3 regions of the Paeniglutamicibacter sp. NPDC091659 genome follow, and region 2 is predicted to be linked to each of the others. Evidence: riboswitches for the same ligand, from Rfam matches in the RefSeq annotation. Region 2 holds a riboswitch; each other region holds the start of a gene.
The links. A riboswitch is a leader RNA that binds a small molecule or an ion and turns the genes downstream of it on or off. The one in region 2 is predicted to bind thiamine pyrophosphate.

Region 1 (4,118 bases), on a different contig from region 2:
ATTCCCGCCGGCCGCCGGTTTTTTGGTGCGCCTGTTTTTGGTTGGGCTGCTTCTGGTTGGGCTAGAGCAGCCTGTCGATGATCTTGCTCTTCGCCCAGGTGTACGGCGGGTAGATCGCCTTGAGCGTGTCGACCACCGCGGTCTTGACCATGACCGGGCGCATCTGCGAGAGCCGCTCGAAGCCGTGGCGGCCGTGGTAGGAACCCATGCCGGAGGCCCCGACCCCGCCGAAGGGAAGCGACGGCACCGCAAGGTGCAGGTTCGGGGCGTTGTGCACGATCGCCCCGGCACGCACCTGGTCGCCGAAGGACGACTGCAGGCGCGGGTTCTCGCTGAACAGGTAGGCGGCCAGCGGGTTGGGGCGCGAGTTGATGAAGCGCACCGCAGCGTCGAAGCTCTCGACCTTCATGATCGGCAGGATCGGCCCGAAGATTTCCTCCTGCATGAGCGGGGAATCCGGATCGACGTTGATCATCACCGTGGGTTCGATCTTCAGCGTCGCCTCGTCGTATCCGCCGCCGATCACCACTTCCCCCTGCTCCAGGTAGGAGACGAGCCTGTTGAAGTGCGCCCGGTTGACGATCCGCCCGTAGTCGCGGCTCTCCAACGGGGACTTTCCGTAGAACCCGGTGATGGCCTTGGCCAGCTGCTTTTCCAGGGTCTCGGCCGCATTCCCGACGGCCAGCACGTAGTCGGGCGCCACGCAGGTCTGGCCCGCGTTCATGAACTTGCCGTAGGCCAGGCGACGGGCGACGGCCGCGTGGGATCCGTCCATCACCACGGCCGGGGACTTGCCGCCCAGTTCAAGGGTGACGGGCGTCAGGTGTTCGGCCGCGGCACGGGCCACGATCCGCCCGACCTTTTCCCCGCCGGTGTAGAAGATGTGGTCGAACTGCTGCTCCAGAAGGACCTTGCTGGTGCCGGCGCCGCCCTGGACCACCGCGTAGGCACGCTGGTCCAGGAACTGCGGGATCAGCTTCCCCAGCGCGATCGACGTGGCGGGGGCCAGCTCCGAGGGCTTGAGCACCGCCACGTTGCCCGCGGCGATGGCGGCAACCAGCGGGGCCAGCATGAGCTGCAGCGGGTAGTTCCAGGCGCCGATGATGAGCACCACGCCGAGCGGCTGCGGCTCGATCTTGGCCGCCGCGGGGTGCAGCGCCAGCGGGATCTTCACCGCCTTGGATTCCATCCACTCCGAAAGGTGCAGCTGGGCGTGGTCGATCTCGGCGCGCACCATGTCGATTTCGGTCAGCTTCGCCTCGACCGCGCCCTTGCCCAGGTCGTCGGCCAGCGCATCGATGAAGTCCTGCTGGTGCGCATCCAGCATGCGTTCCAGGGCCTTGAGCTGCGATGCCCTGAAGCGCCTCGGGTGCGCCAGGCGCGTGGCCACCACGTCGTGCATGGCGTCGACGATCTCGACGATCCTTGCCGGATTCTCCGCGACGACACGGGGTAGCTCAAGCTCGTTCGACGCCGCGCTCTCCAGGGGAGCCACGGGTTCGGAAGTGTAAGGAAAAATGCCCATACCCAGAGCCTACGGCGCGGCCGCCTGCTCCGACAGCCTGCCGCGCCCGGCGGGCCTGACCCGAAACGCCGGCGGAGGAAATGTAGTTGCACCGAGGGCCCGACCGTGGGGTAGGCTCGCGCTTAGTGACACGGGGTGTTGGCGCGCATGCGCACCAACTGAGATAAGACCCGTCGCACCTGATCTAGTTCGTACTAGCGGAGGGATGTTGCTAATGGAATCCATTGCGCCTTCATTTGTTGTAAGCCCCGGCGAGCTGGCCGACTGCGTGTCGGCCCTGCGCGCCTCCACCCCCCTGATCCAGTGCATCACCAACACTGTGGTCACCAATTTCACGGCCAATGTGCTGCTGGCCGCCGGCGCCTCGCCGGCCATGGCCGACCTGCCCGGGGAGGCCGGCGACTTTGCCGCGATCGCCTCCGGAACCCTCGTCAATCTGGGAACCCCCTACGCCGAACAGCGCGCCGGAGCCCTTGAGGCCGTCGCCGCCGCCAACGCCGCGGGCACGCCGTGGGTGCTGGACCCGGTGGCCGTGGGGGCCCTGCGGGTCCGCACCGAGCTGGCCTTCGAGCTGCGCGGGCTGAACCCGACCGTCATCCGCGGCAACGCCTCCGAAATCATGGTGCTGGCGGAGTCCGGCACCGGCGGCCGCGGGGTCGAGTCGACGGACTCGGTGGAATCCGCAGCCTCCCACGCCCGCTCCCTGGCCCTGCGCACCGGAGCCGTGGTCGCGGTTTCCGGTCCACGGGACCTGGTGACCGACGGCGCCCGGACCGTGCTGGTGCACGGCGGCAGCAGCCTGCTGACGCGCGTGACCGGTGGCGGCTGCGCCCTCGGTGCCATCTGTGCCGCATTCGTTGCCGTCCACGACGACGCGCTGGTCGCGACGGTCGCGGCGCACGCGTTCTACTCGGCAGCCGCCGAGCGCGCGGAACTGCTCAGCAACGGGCCCGGCTCCTTCGCGGTGAACTTCCTCGATGCGTTGGCCCTGGTCGGCCCGCAGGAACTGATGGAAAAGGCGGTGCTTTCCTGATGCGGGATCTCAGCGTTTACCTGGTTGCCGATTCGGCCTCGACCGCCGGCCGGCCGCTGGACGAAATCATTGCCGCGGCTGTCGCCGGCGGCGTCAAGACGGTCCAGCTGCGTTGCAAGGACATGCCTGCGGCCGAATTCCTGGAGGTGGTCCGCAAGTCCTCCGTGCACACAGAGGGACGGGCCGACCTGCTGGTCAACGACCGCGTCGACGTGTACCTGGCCGCCCGAGCTTCGGGTGCCAGCGTGCAGGGCGTACACATCGGCCAGTCCGACATCCCCGCCGAACTGGTCCGTGCGCTGATCGGCCCCGATGCGGTGCTGGGCCTGAGCGCCTCAAAGGACGCGCAAATCGCCGCAGCCAGCGAGCTCAACGCCCGCTTCCCCGGAACCATCGACTACCTGGGCGTCGGGGCGGTCCACGCGACCCCCACCAAGAAGGACCATCCCGAACCACTCGGCCATGCGGGCCTGGCCCGCGCGGTCGGCCAAAGCACGCTGCCGTGCGTGGCCATCGGCGGCCTCGGATTGGTCGACATCGACGGCATCGTCGACGGCGGGGCCGCCGGCATGGCCGTGGTCCGCGCCATCTGCTCGGCGGAGGACCCGCAGGCGGCCAGCGCCGAACTGCTCACAACGTGGGAAGCCGCCTGGGCAGGGGCATCCCGATGAGCGAAGACCTCACGCAAGACATCAAGAACATCCTGTCCATTGCCGGTTCCGACCCCTCCGGCGGCGCCGGCATCCAGGCCGACCTGAAGTCGATTGGCGCCTGCGGCGGCTACGGGATGGCCGTCATCAGCGCGCTCACCGCCCAAAACACGCACGGGGTGCGGGCCGTCCATGTGCCGCCGGCGCAATTCCTGGGCGAACAGCTGCTTGCCGTGTCCGACGACGTGGCCATCGACGCCATCAAGATCGGCATGCTGGCAAACGTCGGGATCATCGACACGCTCACCGACTGGCTGGCCGCAACGCGCCTGTCTGCCCCGGTTCCGGTGGTCCTTGACCCTGTCATGATCGCCACCAGCGGCGACAGGCTGCTCGACGCCGACGCCGAGGACGCCCTGCGCCGGCTCATGGAACACGCCGACGTGCTGACCCCGAACATCCCCGAGCTGGCCGTCATCGCCCGCGCGGAGGTCGCAACGACCTGGGAAGAGGTCATTTCCCAGGCTCGGCAGGTCGCCGCGACCTATTCGGTGCTGGTGCTGGCCAAAGGCGGCCACCTGGCCGGGTCCGACTGCCCCGATGCGCTCATCGACGCCGACGGGGTGCTGCACGAGGTCGTCTCCCCACGCCTTGACACCCGGAACACCCACGGCACCGGGTGTTCCTTCTCCTCGGCCCTGGCCACGCACTACGCGCGGACCGGCGACTGGGTCGAGTCGCTCATCGCGTCCAAGTGCTGGCTGACCGCCGCGATCGCCGGGGCCGACCAGCTGCGGGTCGGCAGCGGGAACGGCCCGATCAACCACCTGGGTTCGTTCTGGGCCGGCGAACCGCTGGCCACCGCCGACGACTCCATGTGGCTGTGGTGGGAAGCGATCGAATCCATCCG
Region 2 (4,118 bases):
CACGGCCGGCACGGCGACGGCGAAGGCACGCAGGCCGGTGGCGGCACCCGCGGCGGCCGAACCCTCGGTGATGGTGAAGATCCCCAGATTCAGCAGCACATCCCCGGAATCGTTGCCCACCAAGGCCGTGCCCCAGGCGGCAAAGATCGCGGCCAGCAGCAGCGGCCATGCCCTGGTGAAGAACTTCCCCAGCGAAAGCCCCGCCAGCGGCAGGAGCAACACCGTCACCACGACAACCAACCCGCTGCTGACCCAGTCCATGCTGGCCACCAGCGGGATGGTCGCCAGGCCCACGGCCAGCAACTTGGACAGCGGGTTTGCCTTGCCCAGGAAACTGGCACCGCCGCGCGCGTCGGATTCAAGCAGTCCGGTGCGTTTTTCAACGTCTCCGGCTTTCCGGGGCTCGGCGCTGATGAAGAATTCCTCGGCGCCCAAGGCCCTGGCAAAGTCCACGTCGTGGGTCACCGCAATGATCGCCGTGCCGCGGGCCAGCTCCTCGCGCAACAGCATGGCAAGTTCCCGCCACGTGTTGGCGTCCTGCCCGAAGGTCGGCTCGTCGAGGATCAGGATGGCCGGGCTGGAGGCCAGCACCGTGGCCACCGACAACCGCCGCTTTTCGCCGCCCGAAAGGGTGAACGGGTTCGCCTCGGCAAGGTGCTCGAGCCGAAGCCGCTGCAGGAGTTCGTCGACCCTCCGCTCGATGGACTCCGCGTCGAAGAGCGGTTCCCGGGTTCCGGGTTTCACGGCATGGCTTGGGCCGAAGGCCAGTTCCTCGCGGACCGTGGCGGCCACGAACTGGTGTTCCGGCTCTTGGAAGACCGAACCGATGCGGCCGACCAGCTCGGTTGCACGCCAGTTGTAGGGGCGCGCCTCGGTGCCGTCGGCGAGGTCCATGGTGGCCAGCAGGCTGCCCGAGACCTGGGGCAGGAGTCCGCCCAGGGTCAGCGCAAACGTCGACTTGCCGGCGCCGTTGGCCCCGCGGATGCACCAGGCGTTGCCGCCGGTGATGCGGAGGTCCAGGTTGCCGGCGGCAATCGATCCGCCCTTTTTCCGGGCGACCGACAGGTCCTTGGCCTCCAGCAGGACGGTGGCGTCCGCCGGGGCCGATTCGATGGCCCCGATCGTTGGCGAGCACCCGGGTACCCAGACGCCGGCCGCGATGAGTTCATCGCGCACCGGGCCCGGCGCAAAGAGCGTCTCCGGGCTCCCGTCATGCGCGACTCCCCCACCGGGTTCCAGCACGATGACCCTGTCCATGTGCGGCGCCCAGGCATCGAGGCGGTGTTCGACGATCAGCAGCGTTGCCCCGGTGGAATCCAACGCCCTGATGACAGCATCGCGGACTTCAAGGACACCTTCCGGGTCAAGGTTCGCCGTGGGTTCGTCGAGCAGCACCAGGCCAGGTCCCATGGCGAGGATTCCGGCGAGGGCCAGCCGTTGTTTTTGCCCGCCCGAAAGCGCGCTGGTCGGATGGTCCAGCGGAACGTCCAGGCCAACCGCGTCGAGTGCCTCGACAATCCGTCGCTGGATCTCTGCGGGCGGCACCGACAGGTTCTCGGCGCCGAAGGCCACGTCGTCCCCGACCCGGGCCTGGACCACCTGGGTTTCAGGATCCTGCTGCATGAGACCCACCAACCCGCGGCCCTCGGACGCCGGTCGGCCATCGAGCAGGAGTTCCCCGGAGGAATATGCCTCGTCGTCTTCGTGTAGGACCCCGGCCAGGGCATAGAGGAGCGTGGATTTGCCGGCACCGGAGGCGCCTGCCAACAGCACGCGCTGCCCCGCGGGAATCTCCAGGTCAAGTCCCCACAGTGCCGGGTTGCTCCGGTCTGCGTGACGCCACCCCCAGTCCTTGGCGGTGACCGACACGGCCGCACCGTGCATGTCCGGCGTCGGGGTGCCGGAGCCGTGTTGAAGCGTTGAAGGGGTGTTCATGGCTTCGGGCCCTTCCTAGCCGAACGTTGGTTCGGTTGCCGCCTTGCGGCTGGACAACGCGCCCAGTGCACCGGTCTTGGCCAAGGCACGGGTGGCGTAGAAGGACAGCAGGCCCGCAATGACCAGGCCGGAGATGGTCATGAAGGCAACGTAGGTCAGCTGCATGGCCATGGTGTATTCGGGGAACCAGCGGAAGATGAAGGCGTCGTTGATGCCGCCAAACAGGCCCGTTGCGGCGCCGGCGAGCAGTGCCACGGGCAGGTTCCAGCGGCGGTAGCGGAACGCGGCGAAGACGGCTTCGGCGCCCAGACCCTGGACGAGTCCGGAAGCCAAAACCGTCAAGCCGAACTCGGAACCCAGCAGCGCGCTCACCATGGCGGCGACAAGTTCGCAGAAGAGGGCTGCTCCGGGCTTGCGGATGATCAGCGCGCCCAGGACCGCGGGGAACAGCCACATGCCAGCAACCAGTGCGGAGGATGGCGGGAATGCCAAGAACAGGAAATCCAGGACGTGGTGGGTGTTGTTCCATGCCCAGAAGATGACGCCCGAGGACACCGCGATGACCGCGGCAATGACGATGTCGACGACACGCCACGAACTGGTCCTGGGTGCTGCGTTGCTTTGGCCGTTACGGCCTTCGATGGTGCTCATGATGATGATCCTCCTTGGATACAAGGAGGGGAGGGAATGCGTTTTTCGGCGCACCCCTGAGAACTCGACTTCCTTCGCCGGTACTAGCCGGGGCAGGTTCGAGGGTCTGCGGCTTTCCGCACTCTCAGCGCTTTTGCATCGGCCTAGACCGCGCAGCGCTCCCCTGTCGTGATTGTTTCAGTCCTGTCATGCTACCGCAGGCTATGCTGGAGCAGGTACCGTTGCCGCAACATATTGGGAGCACCCGTGAACAGCTTGATGAAACTACTTGGCCCGGCCATCACCATCGCCGCAGGATTCGTTGGCGGAAAGATCGTCGACAAGCTGTGGGTTGGATTTACGGGCCAGCAGCCGCCGAAGCACGGAAACAAGGAAGCCCAAGCGGAAGCCACAATGCGCCAGGCCATCGGGTTTGCCCTGCTTTCGGCAGTCACCGCGGCGCTGATCCAGGTGCTCACCGACCGTGGCACCCAGAAGGCGATTGCCAAGTTCACCAAGAACTCGTAACTTACTGACTTCCAGGACCCGAAGAACTTTCTTCGGGTCCTTTGTCTTGCGCCGAAGAGCAACGTCGCGGATGCCACGGATCGGGCCCGCCGGATCCGATCCGTCGTCGGGATGCGTATAGTCCACCAAACGGGATCGGCAGTCACACCCCACGTGACGCTACGGAGGACACCCTATTTTTGGGTGTCCTCCGTAGCATCAGCTGCAGGGTCCGGCGCTACCCGCCATCCCGGCTCTGCTTTTCCGCTTAGGACAGCTCGGCGCAGAGGTCCCGTTGTGTTCCGGAAGCACTGAGCAATGTAGTACGACCGTCATCGAGGTCAAAGGTGAAGACGATGCGTCCCGTGTACTGGATTGCCGACGGCGCTTCTACCCCCGGGACGTTTGACGCGTCCGGAGGGGGAAACAGGATCAGGCCGGTGCTTCCCCTCGACGTGATGGTCACGACGTTGTCAGCGTCGGGGGCCGACGTATGCTCGGACGTTCCGTTGGTTTCGAAGGACACGGATTTCCCGGTGTCGGCGTTCGTGTAGGTCAGCAGGTAGCCCTTGCCCGAGATGATCTGGCTGCCGTTTGCGAACGACTTGATGCGCGCCTTGGCGCCGGTCCCGGCAACCCCCAGCGCAAAATCACAGGCAGCCCCGGCGGGGACCACCACGCCAGGCGGAAAGTCCGGCCGGGGCGGCGGAGGTGCTGCGACAGCTGCCGACGATACGGCGAGCAGCGCGGAGGTAAGCAGGGCAGCAGGTGCAAATCGACGAACGGTGGTGCGGTTCATGGGTCTCTCCGTTGTTCGGGGGCCGTTGCAAAAACCTGGCATCCAAGCCCATGGAATCCTTGGGTTCCGAGGCCTTGGCATGCACCAAAGCCAATCCCAGGTACTACTCCTTTACAAGAGAGATCTGTACTCGCTTTTCTTCTTTTCCGCTGTGCTGGATCCATCGAATGCGCCCTGCAACCACTGAACGCCACGTCATCGACGGGTATAACCGAGTCTTGGCATGGAGCCTCGTTGCCTCGCCGCC
Region 3 (4,118 bases), on a different contig from region 2:
CGAGGCCCGGGACGTCCCGTGCCCCCGCGCCGGCCTGCTGCGGGGGAACACGGGACGGAATCCCGGTCTAGACCTTGGCCGGGACTTCCAGTTCGGGCAGATAGACCTTGCCCCCGGAGGCCAGGAACTCCCGGCTCTTGGCCCGCATCCCGTCGTACATCTGGGCGATGGCGGCCTGCGACTCGGCCGACCCGTACTCGTCCCTGATGTCCTGGCTGATGCGCATCGAGCAGAACTTCGGGCCGCACATGGAGCAGAAGTGCGCGGTCTTGGCCGGCTCGGCGGGCAGCGTCTCGTCGTGGAAGGACTCGGCGGTGACCGGGTCCAGCGACAGGGCGAACTGGTCGCGCCAGCGGAACTCGAAGCGCGCCTTGGACAGGGCGTCGTCCCGCGCGGAGGCACCCGGGTGCCCCTTGGCCAGGTCCGCGGCGTGGGCGGCGATCTTGTAGGTGATCACCCCGGTCTTCACGTCGTCCTTGTTCGGCAGGCCCAAGTGCTCCTTGGGCGTCACGTAGCAGAGCATGGCCGTGCCGTAGCGGGCGATCTCCGTGGCGCCGATCGCGCTGGTGATGTGGTCGTAGCCCGGTGCGATGTCGGTGACCAGCGGGCCGAGCGTGTAGAAGGGCGCGCCCTTGCACAGCTCCTGCTGGCGTTCGACGTTCTCCCGCACCAGGTGGAACGGGATGTGCCCGGGGCCCTCGACCATGACCTGCACGTCGTATTCCCAGGCCCTGGCCGTCAGCTCCGCGAGGGTGTCCAGCTCCGCGAACTGGGCCGCGTCGTTGGCGTCGGCGATCGATCCGGGGCGCAGCCCGTCGCCGAGCGAGAACGCGACGTCGTACTGGGCGAAGATCTCGCACAGCTCGTCGAAGTGCGTGTAGAGGAAGTTCTCCTGGTGGTGGGCCAGGCACCAGCCGGCCATGATGGCACCGCCGCGCGAGACGATGCCGGTGACCCGGTTGGCCGTCAGCGGCACGTAGCGCAACAGCACGCCCGCGTGGATGGTCATGTAGTCGACGCCCTGCTCGCACTGCTCGATCACCGTGTCGCGGAAGATCTCCCAGGTCAGTGCGTTGGCCTCGCCGTTGACCTTTTCCAGAGCCTGGTAGATCGGCACGGTGCCGATGGGAACCGGGGCGTTGCGGATCAGCCATTCGCGGGTGGTGTGGATGTCGTCGCCGGTGGACAGGTCCATCACGGTGTCGGCGCCCCACCGGGTGGCCCACTGCAGCTTGTCGACCTCCTCGGCAATGGAACTTGTCACCGCGGAGTTGCCGATGTTGGCGTTGATCTTCACCAGGAACGCCTTGCCGATGACCATTGGCTCGGACTCGGGGTGGTTGATGTTGTTCGGGATGATCGCCCGGCCGGCCGCGACCTCGCTGCGCACCAGCTCCACGTCACAGTTCTCGCGCAGGGCGACGAAGCGCATTTCCGGGGTGGTGATGCCCCGGCGGGCGTAGTGCATCTGGGTCACCCGTTTCCCGGGATCCGCGCGCCGGGGTTCCGGCTTGGCTCCCTTCCACTCGGCCGAGGCGGCCCCCCGGCGCATCGCCGACTTGCCGTCGTCGAGCAGGTTGCGTTCGCGGCCCGCGTACGTCTCGGTGTCCGAGCGGTCCGCGATCCACGGCGCGCGGAACGGCGGCAGCCCCACGACCGGGTCGCTGCCCGGACCCGCGGTGCGGTACACCCGCAGCGGGGCGTTGGGCTGGCCGCCGGGGGAGGGTTCCAGCGCGATCTCGGTCACCGGGACCCGGATCCCGGAATCGGCATCCTCGAGGTAGGCCAGCGAGTGGGACCTCAGGGATTGGGTTTCGGTTGCCTCGGGGGCGTCTTGGGCAGGGTTGATCGTTGTTTCGATGGTGCTCAAGGAGTACTCACTTCCTTCGCCGGCATTACCCGGACAGGTTCAACGGTCGCAAGCTGCGTCAGCTCGATCTCAGCCCCTGCAAGGGCTCCCGTGTGGTCGTAAGTGAAGCTACAGCACATTCCGCCGAAGGGTCAAATGTAACGTCGGACACGCGTGGCGCCGCCTCGACACCGAGCCGTGGGTGCCGCCGATCGCCCGGCGACGGCGGAACGCGGGTCGGGTGTGCCGAAGAATCGCGACCGCGGGAGCAGCTCCCGGGGTGCCGGACTTCGCCGCATGGCCGGGAGTATGGCAAAATGGATTCTTGGGTCTACTGGGTTCTGCTCCTGCCGCAGGGGGAACGAGTCAACAGTTGATCCGCCGAGGATCCGCAAACGGGTCCCGGTACCAAGCTTCGGAACACCAAATCTTTCTGCCGTCGCGCTTTTGTGCGTCGGGGAAAATAAGTGTCCCGTGTCTAAGGTAGGTGACCTGCGGCGTCTGCCTAGGAGATGCATTCATGCATATTCTCGACTCTGTCGATGCAGCCTCGCTGCGCACCGATGTCCCGGCTTTCCGCCCGGGTGACACCGTCAAGGTTCACGTAAACATCATCGAAGGCAAGAACTCCCGTGTCCAGGTCTTCCAGGGCTTCGTCCTTGGTCGCCAGGGTGACGGCGTTCGCGAAACCTTCACCGTTCGCAAGGTCTCCTTCGGCGTCGGCGTAGAGCGTACCTTCCCGGTACACTCCCCGGTCCTCGAAAAGATCGAACTGGTTTCCCGCGGCGACGTTCGCCGTGCGAAGCTGTTCTACATGCGCGATCGCCACGGCAAGGCTGCGAAGATCCGCGAAAAGCGCGACTTCCGCACCGCCAAGTAGTAAGAAAAGCGAGAACCTTCGTTTCCGCCTTCGCGCGGTCACGGGGATCCATCGTGGATCAACCTACAGAATCGGAAAGTTTTTCCGCTTCAGCAAAGCGCCGGTCCCGTTCGCGGGGCTGGCGCTTTGCCGTTGGCGCCCTCATGGCCGCGGCAGTGATCACCTTGGTGATCCGTGCAACGATCATTGATTTCTACTACATCGGTTCCGCCTCCATGGAATCGACGTTGAACCCCGGTGACGGGCTCTTGGTGAACCGCCTTGCCTACAAGTCAGAGCCCATCAAGCGCGGCGACATCATCATTTTTGACGGCCGTGGCTCCTTCCTGCCCTATCAAAGTCCCAATGCCGTGGATTCCCTTGCCTGGGCACTTCGCCTTGCCGGCAACGACTCGGTGTACGTCAAGCGTGTCATCGGCGTGGCAGGGGACACCGTCGCCTGCTGCGGGCCGGACGGCAAGCTCAGCGTCAACGGCCATCCGCTGGATGAGCCCTACCTCTATGCCGGCGACAAGCCCAGCGAGCAGGAGTTCACCGCCAAGGTTCCGCACGGCCGCATTTGGGTCATGGGCGACCACCGCTCGGTCTCCGAGGACTCCCGGGCGTTGCTCGGTGCGCCCGGCGGCGGCATGATTTCTGTCGACAGGGTCCTAGGGCAGGCCCGTGAGGTCATTTGGCCGCTCGACCGCAAGCGTCCCGTGGGCGACGGAACCACGGAGCCAGACACCGCATCGGCGCCCGAGTAGCAGCCAGGCCCCTCGGATTCCCCGCCACACATGAGCGGTTGCGGGGCTCCCAAGGTGTCGCCGCAATAGTGGCGCCGGGACTTCGTTCCCGCATGGCCTCGGGTTAGAGTGACACCCTGCGGTCAAACGTTGCTCGTTTTGTGCCCGGTCCGGATGTCCCCAACGCATCCGAGAATGCAACATGCCGGACACCACCTCGATGGGGAGAACACCACATGCACGAATCGTCACTGACCTTCCTAAGGCGTGCCGGTGTTGCCGCCGCCACCGCGGCCTTCGTGATGGGCAGCAGTCTCGTGGCCGGACCCCCGCCGGCAACCGCCGGGCAGACGTCGAATCCCGGCGTCACGACGCTAACCGCCATCACCGCGGCCGCATCTGATGTTCGGGATGAGGATTTGCCCCAAGGGCTTGCCGAGGCGGTGAAGCGCGACCTGGGCATGGGCGTCGAAGAGTTCAGGGCCCAGGGCGAGCTCGTTGCCGTTGCGGATCGGCTCCGCACGGATCTACGGAAGGCAAAACTCAAGGGATCCTTTGCCATTGAGGGCAACAAGATAGCCGTCAAGGTCGGTGTTGCTGCACATGCCGCCGTCACCCAAAAGCTGGACACGCTGACGCGGGGCACCGGGGTCGAGCTCGCAAT

Region 1: another riboswitch for thiamine pyrophosphate. It lies ahead of thiM (hydroxyethylthiazole kinase); the one in region 2 lies ahead of ACIQLF_RS15285 (ECF transporter S component).
Region 3: another riboswitch for thiamine pyrophosphate. It lies ahead of thiC (phosphomethylpyrimidine synthase ThiC); the one in region 2 lies ahead of ACIQLF_RS15285 (ECF transporter S component).

Annotation. Positions count from the first base shown of each region.
Region 1 is NZ_JBIVTO010000001.1:31,502-35,619, forward strand. Features, by position in the region: gene ACIQLF_RS00170 (aldehyde dehydrogenase family protein) at 62-1,525, opposite strand; TPP riboswitch at 1,647-1,748, shown strand; gene thiM (hydroxyethylthiazole kinase) at 1,740-2,558, shown strand; gene thiE (thiamine phosphate synthase) at 2,558-3,229, shown strand; gene thiD (bifunctional hydroxymethylpyrimidine kinase/phosphomethylpyrimidine kinase) at 3,226-4,118, shown strand, end outside.
Region 2 is NZ_JBIVTO010000008.1:109,232-113,349, reverse strand. Features, by position in the region: gene ACIQLF_RS15290 (ATP-binding cassette domain-containing protein) at 1-1,935, opposite strand, end outside; gene ACIQLF_RS15285 (ECF transporter S component) at 1,951-2,586, opposite strand; TPP riboswitch at 2,639-2,761, opposite strand; gene ACIQLF_RS15280 (DUF4235 domain-containing protein) at 2,833-3,093, shown strand; gene ACIQLF_RS15275 (hypothetical protein) at 3,341-3,871, opposite strand.
Region 3 is NZ_JBIVTO010000002.1:518,842-522,959, reverse strand. Features, by position in the region: gene thiC (phosphomethylpyrimidine synthase ThiC) at 68-1,870, opposite strand; TPP riboswitch at 1,865-1,972, opposite strand; gene rplS (50S ribosomal protein L19) at 2,370-2,729, shown strand; gene lepB (signal peptidase I) at 2,873-3,475, shown strand; gene ACIQLF_RS07440 (S1 family peptidase) at 3,691-4,118, shown strand, end outside.